One region of the Sporosarcina sp. 179-K 3D1 HS genome, then DNA from elsewhere that is predicted to be linked to it. Evidence: a T-box and tRNA genes for the amino acid it is inferred to sense, from the RefSeq annotation. Region 1 holds a T-box; the other holds one or more tRNA genes.
What was found. A T-box is a leader RNA that pairs with one kind of tRNA and senses whether it is charged. The one in region 1 lies ahead of serS (serine--tRNA ligase), so its partner is inferred to be a tRNA-Ser.
Positions count from the first base shown of each region.

Region 1 (5,095 bases):
TCTACGAAAACTTCACAGATGTCGATTCGGTCTTCGCTGCAAACCCACGGGTCGTGGACAATCCGGCGGCCATTAGCAAAATGACGTATCGGGAAATGCGCGAATTGGCATATGCTGGCTTCTCCGTCTTCCATGATGAGGCATTAATTCCGGCATTCCGCCGCTCGATTCCGGTTTGCATTAAAAACACAAACAACCCGAGTGCACCTGGAACATTGATTGTGAAAGAGCGAGACCATTCGTCCCAGCAAGTCATCGGAATTGCTGCAGACGACGGCTTCACCACACTATTCGTCGATAAATTCCTGATGAACTTGGAAATCGGGTTCGGACGGCGCCTTCTTCAAATCCTGGAAGAAGAAGAAATCCCGTTTGAACATACGCCTTCCGGCATTGACAACTTGTCTGTTATCATTCGCAGCCGCTTCCTGACACCGGAAAAAGAACAGCGCATCATGGAACGGATCAAAGACGAATTGAAAGCGGATGATGTTCATTTCAATCATGATTACTCCATGATCGTTCTTGTCGGAGAAGGAATGCGCGACACAACAGGTTTGGCCGCACGCGCTGCAGCGGCTATCGCTCGTACAGGTGCGAGCATCCAAATGATCAATCAAGGATCTTCGGAAGTGAGCTTGGTCTTCGGCGTCATGAATGAAGATGAAACCGTCATCCTAAAAGAGCTGTACAAAGAGTTCTTTTCCAATATCAAAGTCTGCTCATAATCTAAAAAGGTTGTCCTCCGTCAATTACGACATGGAGGACAACCCTTTTTTCTTTTATTGGCTCGTTCGCTTCGTTAAGCAACCAATCTATTCTTTTCATCTGACATGTTCCATAATCGAACCGATCCGCTCTACAATCATCTCTATCTCCTCGGGTTTTTCGAGCAAATCGTAGTTGCTGACATTGATGCGGAGCACAGGACAAGCATTAAATGACTCCATCCACTCCGTGTATCTGCCATACATCTCTTCCCAATAGGAAATCGGGGTCTGCTGTTCCATTGGCCGTCCCCTTTCCCGGATGCGCTCCAAAATGACATCCAATGGACCTTCCAAATAAATGAGCAGATCAGGATGCGTGAAATATGGGGTCATCACCATCGCTTCGAACAAGCTCGTGTAGGTCGCATAATCGACTGGATTCATCGTTCCGTTTTCCATGTGCATCTTCGCAAAAATTCCTGTGTCTTCGTATATCGACCGATCTTGGACGAAGCCGCCGCCGTATTCAAACATCCGCTTCTGTTCCTTGAACCGCTCCGCTAAGAAGTAAATTTGCAAGTGGAAGCTCCATTTCTCAAAATCCTCGTAAAAGCGACCTAGATACGGATTCTGATCCACTTTTTCATATGAAGTTCTGAAATCCAATGCCTCGGCAAGAGCCTGGACCATCGTCGACTTTCCAACGCCGACTGTTCCTGCTACGGTAATGATTGCATTATGAGGGATGTGATATTGGCCACGTAGTTTCATTCCGGAAGAGCTCCTTTTCCAAGTATAGCTTGAATCTCCTTCAACATGTTCTCCCGATCCGTTCGATTATTCACAAAGTCGATGATATCTCCGTCAAATCGAAAGACGGGAATGGTGGGATGAGCACGTTCAAACTCATTCATAAAGACTTCATAGTCATCGGCCAACTGTTGCAAGTAGACGATATCTATGTTTTTCTCAAATTCCCGGCCACGTTTGGCGATCCGTTCCATCAGTTTATCCAAGCTGGCATGTAAATAAATGATGATATTCGGCTCTGGCATATCTTTTGTCAAGATGGCATAAATGCCTTCATATTTCCGATACTCCTCCGCAGACAACGTCCGTTTGGCGAATATCAAATTTTTAAATATATGATAATCAGAGACAACAGGTTGGGGATCAACCAGTATCCCTTGTTTAATGTCATTGAGTTGTTTGTATCGGTTACAAAGGAAGAACATTTCCGTCTGGAAACTCCATTCCTCCATGTTCCCATAAAATTTATCCAAAAACGGATTCTCATAGACGATTTCCTGCAAAGACTTGTAATTCCATGTTTCTGCAATCGCCTTGGCGAGCGACGTCTTACCGACACCGATCGGGCCCTCGACCGCTATGAAGGGTATTGCCATCAGAAGTCCACCTTTCAAATTCCATGTTCCTCATTCTATCATATCCAAGGATTTTTCCACGTGGAACAATTTAGACGTTATTTTGAAATTCCATGCTAAAATGAGAAACAAGGAGCGATGCACATGGATGTATTCGAAACGGACCGATCGTTCATGCGATTGGCAATCGAAGAAGCAAAAAAAGCGAAAAAGCTAGGGGAAGTGCCGATTGGTGCGGTGATCATACATGATGGAAACGTCATCGCCCAGGCTCATAATTTGCGGGAAACGTCTCAAAATGCCGTCACACATGCAGAATTATCCGCTATCCAGGAAGCTTGCCAAAAGCTTGGTAGTTGGCGGTTGGAACAGACCACCCTCTATGTCACACTAGAGCCGTGCCCAATGTGTGCAGGCGCCATTTTGCAATCCAGAATTCCCCGCGTCGTCTATGGAGCGCGCGATCCGAAAGGTGGTTGCGTGGATTCGTTATATAGATTGCTGAACGACCCGAGATTCAACCATGAATGCGATGTGACCGAAGGCGTCTTGGCCGAAGAATGCGGGGAGATGCTATCCGCATTTTTCAAAGCAATCCGGGAACGGAAAAAACGACAAAAAAAGGCTGCATCCGAAATCGAATGATCGGGATGCAGCCTTCGCTATTTACTTAATGACTTCTTTACCGCCCATGTATGGACGAAGGACTTCCGGAATGATCACGGAACCGTCTTCTTGCTGATAATTCTCCAAAATGGCCGCTACGGTACGACCGATTGCCAGTCCACTTCCATTCAATGTATGGACATATTCCGGCTTCGCACCCGCTTCACGGCGGAACCGGATTTGGGCCCGGCGAGCTTGGAACTCTTCAAAATTGGAACAAGAAGAGATTTCACGATACGTGTTCTGTGTCGGAATCCATACTTCAATGTCATATTTCTTGGCGGCAGTGAAACCAAGATCCGCTGTACACATTTTCAAGACGCGGTATGGCAATTTCAGCAATTGAAGCACTTTCTCCGCGTGGCCTGTCAGCTTTTCAAGCTCGTCATAAGAATCTTCCGGCTTCACGAAGCGGACGAGCTCCACTTTGTTGAACTGATGCTGACGAATCAAACCACGTGTGTCGCGGCCCGCCGATCCCGCTTCAGAACGGAAATTGGTGCTGTACGCCGCAAATGCAGCCGGCAGCTGGGATCCATCCAAAATCTCTTCCCGATAAAAATTAGTCACAGGTACTTCCGAAGTCGGGATCAGAAAATAATCTTCCTCCTCAATCAGGAAAGCATCTTCTTCAAATTTCGGCAGCTGGCCGGTTCCGGTCAAACTGGTCCGATTCACCAAATAAGGCGGTAGCATTTCCTCGTACCCATGCTCCTCGATATGAAGATCCAACATGAAGTTGATCAACGCCCGTTCCAGCCGCGCACCAAGGCCCCGGTAAAAGACAAACCGACTTCCCGTCACTTTCGCCGCCCGTTCAAAATCCAAAAGATTTAAATCGGTACCGATTTCCCAATGCGGTTTCGGTTCGAAAGTGAACTCCGGTTTCTCTCCCCATGCCCGGACTTCCACATTGTCATCTTCGCTATCCCCAACCGGCACACTGTCATGCGGAATGTTCGGAATACGCATCATGACGTAGTTCAGATCTTCTTCGACCTGACTCAATTCCTCATCCAACCGTTTGATCTCTTCCCCGACTTCACGCATACGGGCAATGACGTCATCCGCATTTTCCTTATTGCGCTTCATTGTGGCCACTTGCTGCGACACTTCGTTGCGCTCCGCTTTCAGCACTTCCACTTTGGCAATCAATTCACGCCGTTTTTCATCAAGACCCCCGAATTTATCGAAATCCGTCAGATCTTCTCCACGCTTCGAAAGCTTTTCTTTCACTCCATCGAAATCGGCCCGGATTTTTTTAATATCTAACATGAATAATTCCTCCCTCATAATTGACGATAATGAAAAAGAGCAACAAAAAAAGCCCATCATTCCCTTGGAAAAGGGACGAGAGCTTCCCGCGTTGCCACCCAAATTGATTGGATAAACCAATCCACTTCATTGAATAACGGTCAAGTACCGGCACGAGCCTACTTTCGTTCAGCCCGGCTACTCAGGGACGGATTCACAACTGTCATTATCGGCTCGCACCAACCGCCGACTCTCTTGAAAAGAACAGATTTGCTACTGCTTCCCATCATCGTCTCATGTTTGAAATTATCTTTACCATACTATATAGGCTACATTTTAGCAAGAAATGACCTCATATTTTCAACAGCTCGCCAATTCTCTCAAAATACCCCTTTTCATGGGGGACAAAATCGGTCAGTTGGATTTCATCGGAAGAGCCATCGACAAGGGAAACAGCCGTTACCTGATTCCGCTCTCCTACAAACAGTTGAGCCAACGTTTCCCGCTCGACCGTGTGGATGCTATCGACTTCTCCCGGTTGCAATGAAAAATCGGATGCTGAAAACGAAGAATGATACAAATAGATATTGGCAAATTCCCGGTCGAGAAACTCCCCGATTTCTATCACGTCACGGATGACGCCTTTACATTGCAATCGGCTAAGATCCACGCGCAGTCCCAACTCCTCCTCCACTTCCCGGAGTCCATCGGCAACACTCTCATGGGCAAGCAAATGGCCGGCAGCCGAAATATCGAAGCATCCTGGGAAGTCTTTCTTCTGGGCGCTCCTTTTTTGGATATAAACGAACTGCTCATCCAAAATCCAACAATGGAAAGTCTCATGCCAATATCCTTTGGTGTGAACCGTATCCCGGTTTTCATTTTTCATATAGGTATATTGCGAGTCAAACACTTTCAGCAGTTCCATTCCATTCACCTCTAATCGAGTATACAACAAAAGCGGAAGATTGCTCTTCCGCTCCGTAAATGATGATTACCTACCGCGTTCTGACATGCGTTCTTCCAATTGGAGCTTGCTAATTTCCAAACCTTTCATCGGATTGCCGATGTCTTTGGAAA
Region 1 is NZ_JBFEGI010000024.1:9,263-14,357, forward strand. Features, by position in the region: gene AB1K83_RS18060 (aspartate kinase) at 1-728, shown strand, start outside; gene AB1K83_RS18065 (deoxynucleoside kinase) at 825-1,481, opposite strand; gene AB1K83_RS18070 (deoxynucleoside kinase) at 1,478-2,116, opposite strand; gene tadA (tRNA adenosine(34) deaminase TadA) at 2,240-2,740, shown strand; gene serS (serine--tRNA ligase) at 2,762-4,036, opposite strand; T-box leader at 4,105-4,314, opposite strand; gene AB1K83_RS18085 (NUDIX hydrolase) at 4,368-4,943, opposite strand; gene pdxS (pyridoxal 5'-phosphate synthase subunit PdxS) at 5,010-5,095, opposite strand, start outside.

Region 2 (5,095 bases), on a different contig from region 1:
TAATTCTTGATGACAATAAAGAGCCGGTAAATCAAGGACAAATTGGCGAGCTCTATTTTAAAGGACCGTATTTGTTAGATGAATATTATAAGAATCCCGAGGACACCGCGGCTTCGTTCTACCAAGGGTATTTTTCCGTTGGGGATATGGCGCTACAGGATGAGGAAGGTTTCTATTATATTGTAGACCGGAAGAAGGACATGCTCATTAGTGGCGGGGTCAATATTTATCCGCGGGATATCGAGGAAGTGCTCTATACGCATCCCGACATCCTGGAAGCAGCGGTCATCGGAATTCCCCATCCTGTATGGGGAGAGGCGGTCAAAGCAATTGTCGTTCTGCGTGATGGGGCGACGATGACGGAAAAAGCGGTCATCGATTTCTGTGAAGGGAAAATGGCGGGGTATAAAAAACCGAAAACGGTCAGCTTCCTACCAGAACTACCACGCAATCCTTCCGGTAAAATACTGAAGACGAGTTTGCGGGAGCAATATTGGGAAGATGAAAAGACTAAAATCTAAACAATAACAGCCGCAGTCCGGTTACGGAGCTGCGGCTTTTGTTCATTTCAACGGGTTCTATACTAAACGGTAACTTGTTCTTTCAGCGTCTCTAATTCAGCATCCGAAATCGCTTCGATAATTGGAATGATCTGAAGCAGTTGATCATTGATCGGTGTCGGCACGCCATACTTCCTCCCAAGCTCGCATACCTTTCCGGCGAAATACTCCACTTCCGTTTTCCGGCCTGCATCCACATCTTGCAGCATGGATGTTTTCCCTTCAGGCGCCAATTTCGCTAATATCGGGCGGAAAGAGTGGATATCCGCTTCTGTCAAATGAACTCCCGCTTTTTCGGAGAGCGCCACAACTTCATACATCGCCGCTTCCATCCATTGATGGGCAGCCGGTACAGTTTGGAACACTTGATATGGAGCACGCAAGACAGCTGAGGTTTGATTGATGCCGACATTGAACATGAACTTCCACCAAAGTGTCCGCCATATATCTTCCGGAACATCGTAGGGGATTTCGGCTTGGTCAAATAATTCCATGACGGCTTTCACGTTGTCCGATATCGACTTATCCTTTTCGCCGAAACAAATTTTCCCGATGCTGGAAAATCGTACTTGATGTCCCGAACGGATGGCATCGATTCCGACGCACATGCTATAAAGAATCGGATTGTCGGGATATACTACAGCAATCTCTTCTTCACTGGAAATGCCGTTCAGAAGAGGGAGGAAAATCGTTTCGGGGCCGACATGATGTTTCATATCATGGATTGCTTCCTGCAATTCGGCGTTTTTGACTGCGATGATTATCAGGTCAACTGGAACTGCCTCTGCTTCGGGTGTGATGTAGTGGAAATGAACTGTTTGGCCTTCCACATCGATGCCTGTTTTGGAATAACGTTCGATCCGTTCTTCATTTGCAATTACTGTAAGTCGGTTACCTACTATTTTATGTAGTCTGCTGCCATATGCCGCTCCAATTGCGCCGAGGCCTATCATTGCCACGGATTGAATTGTTCTCGTCATCTGTTCCATCTCCAGTCATAAGAAAGTCACACAATTAGGATAACATAATCATCAGTTAATTTGTAAAACTCAAATTCTATTTAAATGGGCAATCAACCGTGTTAGACTAATAGCTAAACATCGAAGGAGGAACAAGCTTGAGTCAACGTTCATTCACCATTGCTATTTTGTCTCTATTCCTACTGGTATTGTCACAAATCTTTCCGCCGACTGTCGAAGCGGCTGCTCAGTACGGAGAACTGGAAAGATCAATGAACCAACTGTTAACGGATTCCCGATTGAAAAATTCGACAAGCAGCATCGTTGTTCGAAAGGCTTCTAACGGGGAGATGGTGTATCAATATAATGCCGATCGAGGCATCGCGCCAGCGTCCAATCAAAAACTCCTTACTGCGGCCGCAGCATTGGAGACGTTGGGAGAGGGTTATCAGTTCAGGACCGAAGTGCTCACCGATGGAACCGTTGCCAATGGGGTTCTTCGCGGTAACGTTTACTTACGTGGCCAGGGGGATCCGACATTGATGAAAAAGGATCTCGATATATTTGCCACCCGTTTAGCAAATCAGGGCGTCAAACGGATTGAAGGAAATCTAGTAGGAGATGATACCTTTTTTGACACGGTCCGCCTTTCACCAAGTGTGAAGAAAAATCAGGAGACCTACTCCTTTGCGGCGCAAGTGTCCGCTTTGACTTTATCACCTGACCGGGATTATGACGCCGGCTCCATCATCATCGAAGCCAAACCCACAACTCGCGGGCGTGCAGCGAAAATTACATTGACGCCTGCAACCAAATTCGTCACTATCGTCAACCAATCCAAAACAGTGGCGAAAGGCAATTCAAATACATTGCGCATTTATCGGAAACACGGAACAAACACCATTTTCATCACAGGAAATGCCCCCATCGGGTCAACTGGAAAAAAGGAATGGGTCGCTGTTTCCAATCCGACGGCCTATACTCTTCATGAATTCAAGCAATCGTTGACTGACCGAGGTATCCGTTTTTCGAACTCATCCAATGTGCGTGGTAATACTCCGGATTCGGCTCGTTTGCTAACCCATCGGACTTCCATGCCGTTGAAAGATCTCATAGTTCCCTTTATGAAGTTGAGCAATAACACTCATGCTGAAATGTTAGCAAAAACGATGGGCAAAGAAGTGTTCGGGGAAGGTAGTTGGGATGCAGGATTGCAAGTGATGCATGATTTTGTAGAATCAAGTGGCCTGGACCGCAAGCAATGGCATTTGGAAGATGCTTCTGGATTATCCTCGTCAAATAAAGTATCCGCTGCCCAATTATCCGAACTTCTATATCAAGTTCGTTCAAAACCTTGGTACCGCTCCTTCGTACAGGCATTGCCGGTAGCAGGGGCGAATGAGCGTTTCATAGGAGGCACTTTGCGTAATCGGATGAAGGCGGCTCCCGCAAGAGGGAATGTCATCGCGAAGACAGGCAGTTTAACCAATGTCAACGCCTTATCCGGCTACGCGGAAACAAAGGGGGGCGAAACGTTGATTTTCAGTATCCTGACGGAAGGCCAGAAAACAAGCACAATCCCGGTAATAGATCGGATGGCGACCGCAATCGTAAATACTAAATAGTAGGCTAGGGAGGGGAATGGGAATGTTGAAGATAGGGCAAACGGCTTTTGTTTTGGTGGATGTGCAAGGGAAATTGGCGAAGACAGTGGATAACAGTGAAGCTTTCCTGGAGAACTTGGAAAAGTTGGTCCGCGGGTTGCAATTACTTGAAATCCCGATCATTTGGCTGGAACAATATCCGGAAGGACTTGGGCCGACAGACGAACAAATTTCCCGTCACCTGACCGGGATGAGACCCATTCAGAAGATGACCTTCAATGCTTGCCTGACACCCGGGTTTCTTCAAACGGTCGGGGAAACGGGTCGCCACCAACTGTTGATCGCCGGTATTGAAGCCCATATTTGTACGTACCAGACGGCAATGGGATTGAAGGAAGCCGGGTATGAAGTGCAAGTCGTGGCAGACGCTGTTTCGTCACGGACACGGGCCAACAAGGAAATTGCGTTGGAAAAGATGCAGTCCAAAGGAATCCTTTTAACGAGTGTCGAGATGGCCTTGTTCGAATTGATGCAAGTAGCAGAAGGGGAGCAATTCAAGGAACTGCTGACCGTCGTGAAATAAAAACAAAAAAGTCGTCCACTTAATAGGGCGACTTTTCAAATTCGATTATAATGGCGGAGACGAGAGGATTTGAACCCCCGCGGCGCTTGCACGCCCTAGCTGATTTCGAGTCAGCCCCCTTCAGCCTCTTGGGTACGTCTCCATTTTTACAAAAAGTAGTATACCATCCGAAATTCAGGTTCGTCAACGGTCAATTTCATGCGACAAGCCGCATAAAAGTCGAAAGTCTGGTAAAATGAAAGGGATTGCTTCTAAGAATATTTTGAAAAAGGGAGTGCAAACTAGCATGGTTGAAAAAATGAATGTAGAAAGCTTCAATTTGGACCATACGAAAGTGAAGGCGCCTTATGTACGACTTGCTGGTGTCATTAAAGGAAACAACGGCGACGAAATCCATAAATACGATATCCGCTTAAAGCAGCCGAATAAAGAACATATGAAAATGCCGGCTCTCCATTCATTGGAACATCTTATGGCGGAAAAAATCCGGAATCACCATGACCATGTCGTTGACTTAAGTCCGATGGGTTGCCAAACCGGTTTCTATCTATCTGTCATCAATGATGATAACTATGACAACATCTTGGGAGCACTTGAGAAAACATTGCGTGACGTCATTCAAGCAGATGAGGTCCCGGCCTGCAATGAAATCCAATGCGGTTGGGCGGCGAGCCACAGTCTGGAAGGCGCGAAAGAATTAGCTGAAGAATTGCTCGCAAAACGTAATGAATGGAAAGAAGTCTTTGCTGAATAAGGAATCCGGTAGGGAGCAATCGCAGATTCGATACATCGAATCCGCGATTGCTCTTTTTTTCGATACTCTACGCTTTTTGTTACTAGCACGGGGTTTCTTTCTGCGATACAATCGATTTACGAACTGATGAAAGGGAAGAGATTTCTATTGAATATACCCATTTTGTATGAGGACAATCATTTGCTGATTGTCGAAAAGCCTGTCAACGTCCCTGTACAGGAAGATCGGACAGGAGATCGAGATTTGCTGACGCTTTTAAAAGAAGATATAAAAGTTCGCTATGATAAACCCGGTAATGTCTATTTGGGACTTGTTCATCGGCTAGACCGTCCTGTGGGAGGCGTGATGGTATTTGCGAAAACCTCGAAAGCGGCTTCCCGATTAGCGGATGAGTTGCGCAGACAAGAGATTGGTCGCACTTATTTGGCAGTGGTACGAGGGACTCCATCGATTAAAAAGGATAAGCTAGTGCACTACGTCGTGAAAGATGCGCGTCAAAATAAAGTCTCCGTCGTGGATGCCAATCAGAAAGACGCCAAAAAAGCGGTGCTGGATTATGAAGTCATCGCAAGTTCAAATGACTTGAGCTTGTTGTCAGTCAATCTTCATACCGGCAGACCCCATCAGATCAGAGT
Region 2 is NZ_JBFEGI010000001.1:14,523-19,617, reverse strand. Features, by position in the region: gene AB1K83_RS00095 (class I adenylate-forming enzyme family protein) at 1-521, shown strand, start outside; gene AB1K83_RS00090 (ketopantoate reductase family protein) at 584-1,540, opposite strand; gene dacB (D-alanyl-D-alanine carboxypeptidase/D-alanyl-D-alanine-endopeptidase) at 1,678-3,144, shown strand; gene AB1K83_RS00080 (hydrolase) at 3,167-3,706, shown strand; tRNA gene AB1K83_RS00075 (tRNA-Ser) at 3,758-3,848, opposite strand; gene AB1K83_RS00070 (S-ribosylhomocysteine lyase) at 3,993-4,460, shown strand; gene AB1K83_RS00065 (RluA family pseudouridine synthase) at 4,608-5,095, shown strand, end outside.
Region 2: it has a tRNA-Ser gene. The T-box ahead of serS (serine--tRNA ligase) is inferred to sense a tRNA for this amino acid. The anticodon was not compared.